Regions from separate parts of the Scandinavium tedordense genome, predicted to be linked through region 3. Evidence: predicted binding sites of a transcription regulator. Region 3 holds the regulator's gene; each other region holds the start of a gene.

Evidence for each region. Region 3 encodes sigma-54, which starts transcription at its own class of promoters, with help from an activator protein. Its sites were predicted from a motif close to GTTGGCACANNTTTCGCTNT; they were not measured.
Region 1: a site for sigma-54 is predicted at 1,863-1,882, ahead of glnK (P-II family nitrogen regulator). Genes of this name have one in related genera too.
Region 2: a site for sigma-54 is predicted at 2,183-2,202, ahead of glnA (glutamate--ammonia ligase). Genes of this name have one in related genera too.

The regions. Positions count from the first base shown of each region.
Region 1 covers NZ_JALIGG010000051.1:67,385-70,735, forward strand. The annotation lists gene tesB (acyl-CoA thioesterase II) at 1-64, shown strand, start outside; gene amtB (ammonium transporter AmtB) at 154-1,440, opposite strand; gene glnK (P-II family nitrogen regulator) at 1,472-1,810, opposite strand; gene MUU46_RS05520 (SmdB family multidrug efflux ABC transporter permease/ATP-binding protein) at 2,066-3,351, opposite strand, start outside.
Region 2 covers NZ_JALIGG010000042.1:19,509-22,859, reverse strand. The annotation lists gene glnL (nitrogen regulation protein NR(II)) at 1-415, opposite strand, end outside; gene glnA (glutamate--ammonia ligase) at 684-2,093, opposite strand; gene typA (ribosome-dependent GTPase TypA) at 2,475-3,351, shown strand, end outside.
Region 3 covers NZ_JALIGG010000052.1:207,245-210,595, forward strand. The annotation lists gene lptA (lipopolysaccharide ABC transporter substrate-binding protein LptA) at 1-63, shown strand, start outside; gene lptB (LPS export ABC transporter ATP-binding protein) at 70-795, shown strand; gene rpoN (RNA polymerase factor sigma-54) at 843-2,276, shown strand; gene hpf (ribosome hibernation promoting factor) at 2,299-2,586, shown strand; gene ptsN (PTS IIA-like nitrogen regulatory protein PtsN) at 2,644-3,135, shown strand; gene rapZ (RNase adapter RapZ) at 3,169-3,351, shown strand, end outside.

The DNA of each region.
Region 1 (3,351 bases), on a different contig from region 3:
TACTCAGGATGGTGTGCTGGTCGCATCGACGGTACAAGAAGGCGTGATGCGTAATCGCGGTTAGACTTTTGCGGTCTCAGTCGGTCCCCTCTCCCTGTGGGAGAGGGGCAAACACTCAAAACGGCAATCTCAAGATTGCCGTTTTGCTTTTACTTAGGCGTTATACGCATTCTCGCCATGGCTGTTGACATCCAGACCTTCGCGTTCCTGTTCTTCCGGAACTCGCAGCCCCACTGTCAGGTCAGCCAGTTTGTAACCGATGAAGGCCACCACGCCAGACCAGACAATCGTCAGACCGATACTTTCCAGCTGTACCAGAACCTGATGGCCCATGGTCACACCTTCCGCATAGCCGACGCCACCCAGTGATGTCGATGCGAAGATACCGGTCAGGATACAACCCACAATCCCGCATACGCCGTGCACACCGAACACATCGCATGGGTCATCTACACGCAGCCAGCGTTTCAGCGCCGTGACGCCCCACAAACCGGCCAGACCCGCCGCGATGCCGACAATCAGGGAACCACCCACGCCGATGTAACCACAGGCAGGCGTGACCGCCACCAGACCAGCGATAGCACCGGAACATGCCCCCAGCAGAGAAGGCTTACCGCGTACCGCCCACTCACCGAAGACCCAGGCCAGAATCGCAGCCGCAGTCGCCACTACGGTGTTCAGGAAAGCGAGTGCAGCAATTTCGTTGGCGGAGCTTGCGGAACCGGCGTTAAAGCCGAACCAGCCCACGTACAGAATGGCGGTCCCGGTGAAAACCATCGGCAAGTTATGCGGTTTGAACGCTTCTTTGCCAAAGCCCACGCGTTTGCCAATCAGATATGCACCCACAAGGCCCGCAACGGCGGCGTTGATGTGAACAACGGTGCCGCCCGCAAAGTCCAGTGCGCCGTGCGTGGCCAGCAAACCGCCGCCCCATACCATGTGCGCAATCGGTACGTAGGAGAAGGTCATCCACACCACCACGAAAATCAGCACTGCGGAGAAGCGGATACGCTCCGCCAACGAGCCAACAATCAGACCGACGGTGATACAAGCAAACGAGCCCTGGAAGGCCACGTGGATGTACTGATAGAAAGTGCCCATCAGTGCTTTCAGTTCGATGCCTTTCAGCAGAACCCAATCAAAGCTGCCGAAGAAGTTGCCGCCGGTGCCGAACGCCAGGGTATAGCCGTAAACCACCCACAGCACGCAAACCAGTGCGAAGGTGACGGTGACCTGCGTCAGCATGGAAAGCACGTTTTTGCCACGGATCAGGCCGCCGTAAAACAACGCAATCCCGGGAATACTCATAAACAGCACCAGCGCGGTGCTGATCATCATAAAGGCGTTGTCAGCTTTATCGGCGACCGCAGGCGCTGCCAGAGACAGGCCCGGCAACAGTGCCAATACAGCTGGGGCTATTTTCACTAGAGTTTTGTTCATTTTCTCGATCCCTATCACTGTGTGCCAGGAGTTACAGAGCCGCTTCGTCGGCTTCGCCGGTACGAATGCGAATGACGCGTTGCAGCTCGGCGACAAAGATCTTGCCGTCGCCAATCTTGCCGGTGTACGCCGCTTTACTGATCACGTCGATCACCTCATCGAGTTGATCGTCAGCGATCGCCACATCGATTTTCACCTTCGGCAGAAAGTTGACGCTATATTCAGCGCCGCGGTAAAGCTCGGCATGGCCTTTCTGACGCCCGAAGCCTTTCACTTCGGTAACGGTCAGCCCCTGAATACCAATGGAAGACAGCGCTTCGCGAACGTCTTCGAGTTTGAATGGTTTAATCACCACGGTAACCAGCTTCATAGATCCCCTCCAGTCAGAATTCGGTAATGGCGGCAGCTAACACATATGAGGTAAAGCAATCAGCGTGCCAGAAATTAAAACCGGAGGTCATTCAGAGGATTCTGGCCTTTTCTGTGGCTGCGGCGAGCAGCACTGTTCGACTTAACGAAGATGAGAGGCAGGAAGGAAAATAAAAACGCACCATTGCGGTGCAAGATGCGTTTTGTTTTTGCACCAGCGCGTGCTGGTGTGAGTAAATTGCTTAATCGTGGTGCATCAGGCGATAAGCGTTTCTTCTTCGATGCTGGCCGCCAGTTCTTCACCGGCAAGCTGCAGTTGATACATCTGCCAGTAACGCCCTTTGGCTTCAAGAAGTTGCTGATGCGTGCCCCGCTCTACCGCCTGGCCACGGTGCAGCACCATGATGGTGTCGGCCTCAACGATGGTCGAGAGACGGTGGGCAATCACCACCAGCGTCGTACGCTGTCGAACCAGCGCCAGTGCCTGTTGAATCGCCTGCTCGGTGCCGGAATCGATGTTAGCGGTAGCTTCATCAAGGATCAGAATTTGCGGGGTATCCACCAGCACGCGGGCCAGCGCCAGCAACTGTTTCTGTCCGACCGACAGATTGTTGCCCTGCTCGCCGAGCCGGGTGTGAATCCCGTCGATCATGCTGCGAGCCAGTTCTGCGAGCTGCACCGTTTCAAGGGCCTGCCAGACCTGTTCTTCGCTGATATCACGGCCCAGCGTGACGTTGGCAAAGAACGATTCGGCCAGCACCACCGGGTCCTGCTGAACCATCGCCACGCCCTGACGAATAACGCTGTGGCTGAGTGACGACAGCGGGCGTCCATCGAGGCGAATTTCCCCTTTGCTCAACGGGTAGTAGCCCATCAGTAGGCTGGCGAGCGTACTTTTACCGCTGCCGGTATGCCCAACCAGCGCCACGAAGCTGCGCGTCGGCACGCTAATGTTAATGTCCTGTAGTACCAGACGGTCGCCACGGTAGGCGAAAGAGACATCGTCAACATCGATAGACCCGCTTTGCAACGGCACTTCGTCTGCACCGTAGTTCTGACGCGGTTTGTCCATCAGTTCAAACACCCGCTCGCCCGCCACCACCGCCTGCTGCAGCATCGACTGCTGGGTGGTGAGTTCGATTAACGGTTCATTTAAACGCCCGAGGTAGCTGATAAACGCATACAGCACACCGACTTCAATCGTGCCGGTGCTGCTCATCCCAAACAGCATCAGCAGGCCGCAGAGAATCAGTGAGGAGAACAGGCTCAACAGAGGACGCAGCAGGAAACCATCCAGACGCAGAGTCTGCATGCGGGCCATGTAGTGCGAGCGGCTCGCTTCCCCCATCCGTTCGCCAAAACGCGCCTGCTGGCGGAACTGCTGAATGACGCTCATGCCGTTGATAACTTCGTTGAACCCATCGTTGATATCCGCCAGATAGGCGCGGACGCGACGCACAATCGGCGTGCTGTAGCGCTGGTAAATCAGCATCACCACGATAACCGCCGGGAAGATGGCGATCGCCACCAGTGCCATGCGCC
Region 2 (3,351 bases), on a different contig from region 3:
GGGCCAGACCGCGTACCAAATCGCGAGCAGCGATCTGCTGAGCGTGCTGCAGCTGTTCCTGGCTTAGACGACGCTGGTTATCCATCGGCGCCATCTCGAGCAGGATAAGGCCGTCTGGCAGCCGCTGAGCGGTCAAGGACAGAATGTGCGAGCGGCCATCTATAACCAGCGTCACTTCGTTGTCCGTGAAACCCTGTCCTGCCAGCAGACTTTCCTGCATCAGCTCAATGTTCAGGGAAAAATAACTCAACAGTTCCGGCAACGGTGTACCGAATAATTTCCGCGAACTCTGGGCGAGCAGCTGCTGCGCTGCCGGGTTGGCGTAATGAACCGCCAGCTCGTCATCGACCAGTAAGATACTGTTGATTAAAGAATTGAGGATCTGCCCAGCATCGGGCAGCACGCCTGTTGCCATCCGGCAGTCTCCTGAAAGGTGTGCACCAATTTAGTGCATTATAGCGGTTTTCTTCCGCAAAGTGCCTGATATCAGGCTGTTGCCGGAGAAAAAAGCCCATCCGAAGATGGGCCAAAAGTTTCCACGGCAACTCAATCTCCGTGTCCTTCACGCTGCAACGGTGTTGGCTGCCTTCGTTCGCCCAAATCACTTAGTGGACTAAGCTCATTGGGACTTACTCAGTTGCAGCCTTGTTACAACGCGAAAATCATCGGAGATGACTAACTTCTTAAACGCTGTAGTACAGCTCGAACTCTACCGGATGCGGAGTCATGCGAACGCGGTCGTTTTCTTCAACGCGCAGAGCGATGTAAGCATCGATCGCTTCGTCAGTGAACACGCCGCCCGCCGTCAGGAACTCGCGGTCTTCGTTCAGGCAGTTCAGTGCTTCTTCCAGAGAACCTGCAACTTGTGGGATCTCTTTCGCTTCTTCTGGCGGCAGGTCATACAGGTTTTTGTCCATTGCTTCGCCTGGGTGGATCTTGTTTTTGATACCGTCAAGACCAGCCATCAGCAGAGCTGCGAAGCACAGGTACGGGTTAGCCGCCGGGTCCGGGAAGCGCACTTCGATACGACGTGCTTTCGGAGACGCAACCACTGGGATACGGATAGATGCAGAACGGTTACGGGCGGAGTAAGCCAGCATAACCGGTGCTTCGTAACCCGGGACCAGACGCTTGTAGGAGTTGGTGGTTGGGTTCGCCAGCGCATTGATCGCTTTAGCGTGTTTGATTACGCCACCGATGTAGAACAGTGCCTGCTCAGACAGACCTGCATATTTGTCACCAGAGAACAGGTTGGTACCGTTCTTGGACAGAGACATGTGGCAGTGCATACCGGAACCGTTATCACCGAACATTGGTTTTGGCATGAAGGTCGCGGTTTTACCGAAACGGTGCGCGACGTTGTGAACCACATATTTGTAGATCTGAATTTCGTCCGCTTTTTTGGTCATAGTGTTGAAGCGGGTTGCCACTTCGTTCTGACCAGCAGTTGCCACTTCGTGGTGGTGAGCTTCAACAACCAGGCCCATTTCTTCCATCACCAGACACATGGTAGAACGCAGGTCTTGTGCGGAATCGACAGGTGGAACTGGGAAGTAACCGCCTTTAACAGCTGGACGGTGGCCTTTGTTGCCGCCTTCGTATTTGGTGCCGGTGTTCCATGCGCCTTCGATATCATCGATAGCAACGTGGGAGCCGGAGATAGAGCTACCGAAACGCACGTCGTCGAACAGGAAGAACTCTGGCTCTGGCCCGAACAGAACGGTATCCGCGATGCCGGTGGAGCGCAGATATTCTTCAGCGCGTTTAGCGATGGAACGCGGGTCACGGTCATAACCTTGCAGGGTGCCAGGCTCAAGGATGTCACAACGAATGATCAGAGTAGACTCTTCGAAGAACGGGTCCATGACAGCCGTGGAAGCGTCTGGCATCAGAACCATGTCAGATTCGTTGATACCTTTCCAGCCACCGATAGAGGAGCCGTCAAACATTTTGCCTTCTTCGAAGAACTCGGCATTTACCTGATGAGCAGGAATTGTGACGTGCTGTTCTTTACCTTTGGTATCGGTGAAGCGCAGATCAACAAACTTCACTTCATGCTCGTTCAGCATCGTCAAAACGTGTTCAGCGGACATACTTAAACTCTCCCGGATTTGTCAGTGTCGTCGTGGTAACGAACTATTCTTGGCACTGCTTAATGTGGCGTTGTTGCCTTGAAAAAGATAAAGCGAAATCTGTGCCAACTTTTAAATACACCCCAAAAGGCGTTATGATGCGCACCATAGTGCAAAAGGGCTGCACCACGATGGATATACTGCACCAAAATAGTGCTTATGTGTGAAATGTGGGCACTATTTTGGTGCAATTTGCGTGATTAGGCCCTTTTTACTCTTCGTGAAAGCGATCACACGACAACTCTGCGATACTTGTTTGCAGAGGATGTTTGTGATCCTGTTTAGTCCTGCGATTAATCCGTGTACAATAACGCGCTATTTCTAAATGCCTGAGGCAAAGTTGTGATCGAAAATCTGCGTAACATCGCCATCATCGCGCACGTCGACCATGGTAAAACTACCCTGGTTGATAAGCTGCTGCAGCAATCTGGTACTTTCAGTAACGAACGTGCTGAAGCCACCGAACGCGTGATGGACTCCAATGATTTGGAGAAAGAGCGTGGGATTACCATCCTCGCTAAAAACACCGCTATCAAATGGAATGACTACCGTATCAACATCGTTGATACCCCAGGGCACGCCGACTTCGGTGGTGAAGTTGAACGTGTAATGTCCATGGTAGACTCCGTTCTGCTGGTCGTTGACGCAATGGATGGCCCAATGCCGCAGACGCGCTTCGTAACCAAAAAGGCATTCGCCCATGGTTTGAAGCCGATCGTGGTTATCAACAAGGTTGACCGTCCTGGCGCTCGTCCTGACTGGGTTGTTGATCAGGTCTTCGACCTGTTCGTAAACCTGGATGCGACTGACGAACAGCTCGACTTCCCAATCATCTATGCATCTGCACTGATGGGTATTGCGGGTAACGAGCACACCGATATGGCGGAAGATATGACCCCGCTGTACCAGGCGATCGTTGACCACGTTAAAGCACCAAACGTTGACCTTGATGGCCCGCTGCAGATGCAAATCTCCCAGCTGGACTACAACAGCTACGTGGGTGTTATCGGCATCGGCCGCATCAAACGCGGTAAAGTGAAGCCGAACCAGCAGGTCACTATCATTGATAGCGAAGGCAAAACCCGTAACGGTAAAGTCGGTAAAGTCCTGGGCCACCTCGGTCTGGAACGTATCGAATCTGCTGAAGCGGAAGCTGGCGATATCATTGCAATCACCGGTCTGGGCGAACTGAACATCTCTGACACCATCTGCGACGTGC
Region 3 (3,351 bases):
CCATCGCAGCTGCAGGATAAGAGCAGCAACACCAAACCGGCTCAGCCTAAAAAGAGTAACTAATACGTTATGGCAACTTTAACAGCAAAGAATCTTGCGAAAGCCTATAAGGGACGTCGGGTCGTTGAAGACGTTAGCCTGACGGTGAATTCCGGCGAAATCGTCGGCCTGCTTGGCCCGAACGGGGCGGGTAAAACCACCACGTTCTACATGGTGGTCGGCATTGTGTCCCGCGATGCGGGCAACATCATCATTGATGATGACGATATCAGTATGCTGCCACTGCATGCCCGTGCCCGTCGGGGTATTGGTTATCTGCCGCAGGAAGCCTCCATTTTCCGCCGTCTGAGTGTGTTTGATAACCTGATGGCGGTGCTGCAAATCCGTGATGATTTGAGCAATGAGCAGCGCGTTGACCGTGCAAACGAGCTGATGGAAGAGTTTCACATTGAGCATCTACGCGACAACCTCGGCCAGGCACTCTCCGGCGGTGAACGCCGTCGTGTAGAAATCGCCCGCGCGCTTGCAGCTAATCCTAAATTTATTCTGCTGGATGAACCTTTTGCGGGTGTTGACCCCATTTCGGTTATCGACATCAAGCGTATTATCGAACACCTGCGCGACAGCGGCCTCGGCGTGCTGATTACTGACCATAACGTTCGCGAAACCTTAGCAGTCTGTGAACGCGCTTACATCGTGAGCCAGGGGCATCTGATTGCTCACGGTACGCCGGAACAAATCCTCCAGGACGAGCATGTTAAGCGCGTGTATCTTGGGGAAGACTTCAGACTCTGATAGGGTAGTGAATACAGACATTCTGGCCGGAGAAATTTGCCCTGATTATGAAGCAAGGTTTGCAATTAAGGCTCAGCCAACAGCTCGCCATGACGCCGCAACTGCAACAGGCTATTCGTCTGTTGCAGCTTTCTACGCTCGAGCTGCAACAGGAACTTCAGCAAGCGCTGGAGAGTAATCCCCTGCTTGAGCAAACCGACCTTCACGAGGAAGTCGATTCACAAGAAGAAACCGACAACGACACATTTGATACCGTTGATGCCCTCGAGCAGAAAGAGATGCCCGATGAGCTTCCGCTCGATGCCAGCTGGGATGAAATCTATACCGCAGGCACGCCGTCCGGTACCGGCACCGATTATCAGGATGACGAACTGCCGGTCTACCAGGGCGAAACGACGCAGACACTCCAGGATTATCTGATGTGGCAGGTTGGGCTGACGCCGTTTTCCGATACCGACCGCGCGATAGCCACGTCGATCGTGAACGCGGTTGACGATACCGGCTACCTCACCGCATCGCTGGACGAGATCCTGGAAAGCATCGGCGACGAAGAACTCGATCTCGATGAGGTCGAAGCGGTGCTGAAACGCATCCAGCGTTTTGATCCGATCGGCGTGGCCGCGAAAGATCTGCGCGACTGCCTGTTGATCCAGCTCTCCCAGTTTACCAAAGAGACGCCGTGGCTGACGGAAGCCAAAACGATTATCAGCGATCATCTCGATCTACTGGCCAATCATGATTTCCGCTCCCTGATGCGCGTCACTCGCCTCAAAGAAGATGTGCTGAAAGAAACCGTGTCGCTGATTCAGTCCCTGGATCCGCGCCCAGGTCAGTCCATTCAGACCGGCGAACCGGAGTACGTCATCCCCGATGTGCTGGTGCGTAAAATCAGTGGCCGTTGGGCAGTTGAACTCAATTCCGATAGTATCCCGCGCCTGCAAATCAATCAGCATTACGCCGGCATGTGCAGCTCCACGCGCAACGACGCCGACAACCAATTTATTCGCAGTAATCTGCAGGAAGCCAAATGGCTGATTAAAAGCCTGGAAAGCCGCAATGACACGCTGCTGCGGGTAAGCCGCTGCATCGTCGAACAGCAGCAGGCGTTCTTTGATCAGGGCGAAGAGTTCATGAAACCGATGGTCCTGGCTGATATTGCCCAAGCCGTCGAAATGCATGAATCAACGATTTCACGCGTCACCACGCAAAAGTATCTGCACAGCCCACGGGGCATTTTTGAGCTTAAGTATTTCTTCTCCAGCCATGTGAATACCGAAGGCGGCGGCGAAGCGTCGTCCACGGCGATTCGCGCACTGGTGAGGAAATTAATTGCCGCGGAAAATCCCGCGAAACCACTGAGTGACAGTAAGCTGACTACCATGCTGTCCGAACAGGGTATCATGGTGGCACGCCGCACCGTTGCAAAGTACCGAGAGTCTTTATCCATTCCGCCGTCGAACCAGCGTAAACAGCTGGTCTGACACAACCGATAAGGAAGACCCTATGCAGCTCAATATCACAGGACACAATGTCGAAATCACTGACGCACTGCGTGAATTTTTGAACACCAAATTCGCGAAGCTCGAGCAGTTTTTCGAACGGATCAATCAAGTCTATATTGTGTTAAAAGTGGAAAAGGTGACTCATATCTCGGATGCCACCCTGCATGTTAACGGGGGCGAAATTCATGCCAGTGCGGAAGGGCAGGATATGTATGCCGCAATAGACGGTCTTATCGATAAGCTGGCAAGACAGCTGACCAAACATAAAGATAAACTGAAACAACACTAATTGTCCGGGCGTGCGCCTGACCCGGTTGTTCGGGTTGGGCGGCACGCAGGTGAAATTATGATGAACAATGATTCCGCTCTGCAATTGAGCAATGTCCTTAACCAGGAATGTACCCGCAGTGCAGTTCACTGCCAGAGTAAAAAGCGTGCGCTGGAAATCATCAGCGAACTGGCCGCAAAACAGCTTGGCTTACCGTCGCAGGTGGTATTCGAAGCTATTCTGACCCGTGAAAAGATGGGCAGTACCGGTATCGGCAACGGCATCGCCATTCCTCACGGCAAGCTGGAAGAAGATACTCTGCGTGCCGTCGGCGTTTTCGTGCAGCTCGAAACACCGATCGCCTTTGATGCCATTGATAACCAGCCGGTTGATCTGCTGTTCGCCTTGCTGGTGCCTGCCGATCAGACCAAAACGCATTTGCACACCCTTTCACTGGTGGCGAAGCGTCTGGCAGACAAAACCATCTGTCGCCGGTTGCGTAACGCACAGAGCGATCAGGAACTGTATGAGATTATCACCAGCGACGATAACGGTGATGAAAATGCCTAACGGTAACTCGGTTGTCTTAAGGAGAAACGACTGATGGTACTGATGATTGTCAGCGGTCGCTCGGGTTCAGGTAAATCTGTCGCCCTGCGTGCGCTGGAAGACATGGGCTTTTACTGCGTGGATAATCTGCCCGTCGTGCTGTTGCCCGAACTGGCGAAAAGCCTTGCTGACCGACAAATTTCTGCCGCGGTCAGCATCGATGTGCGTAACATGCCG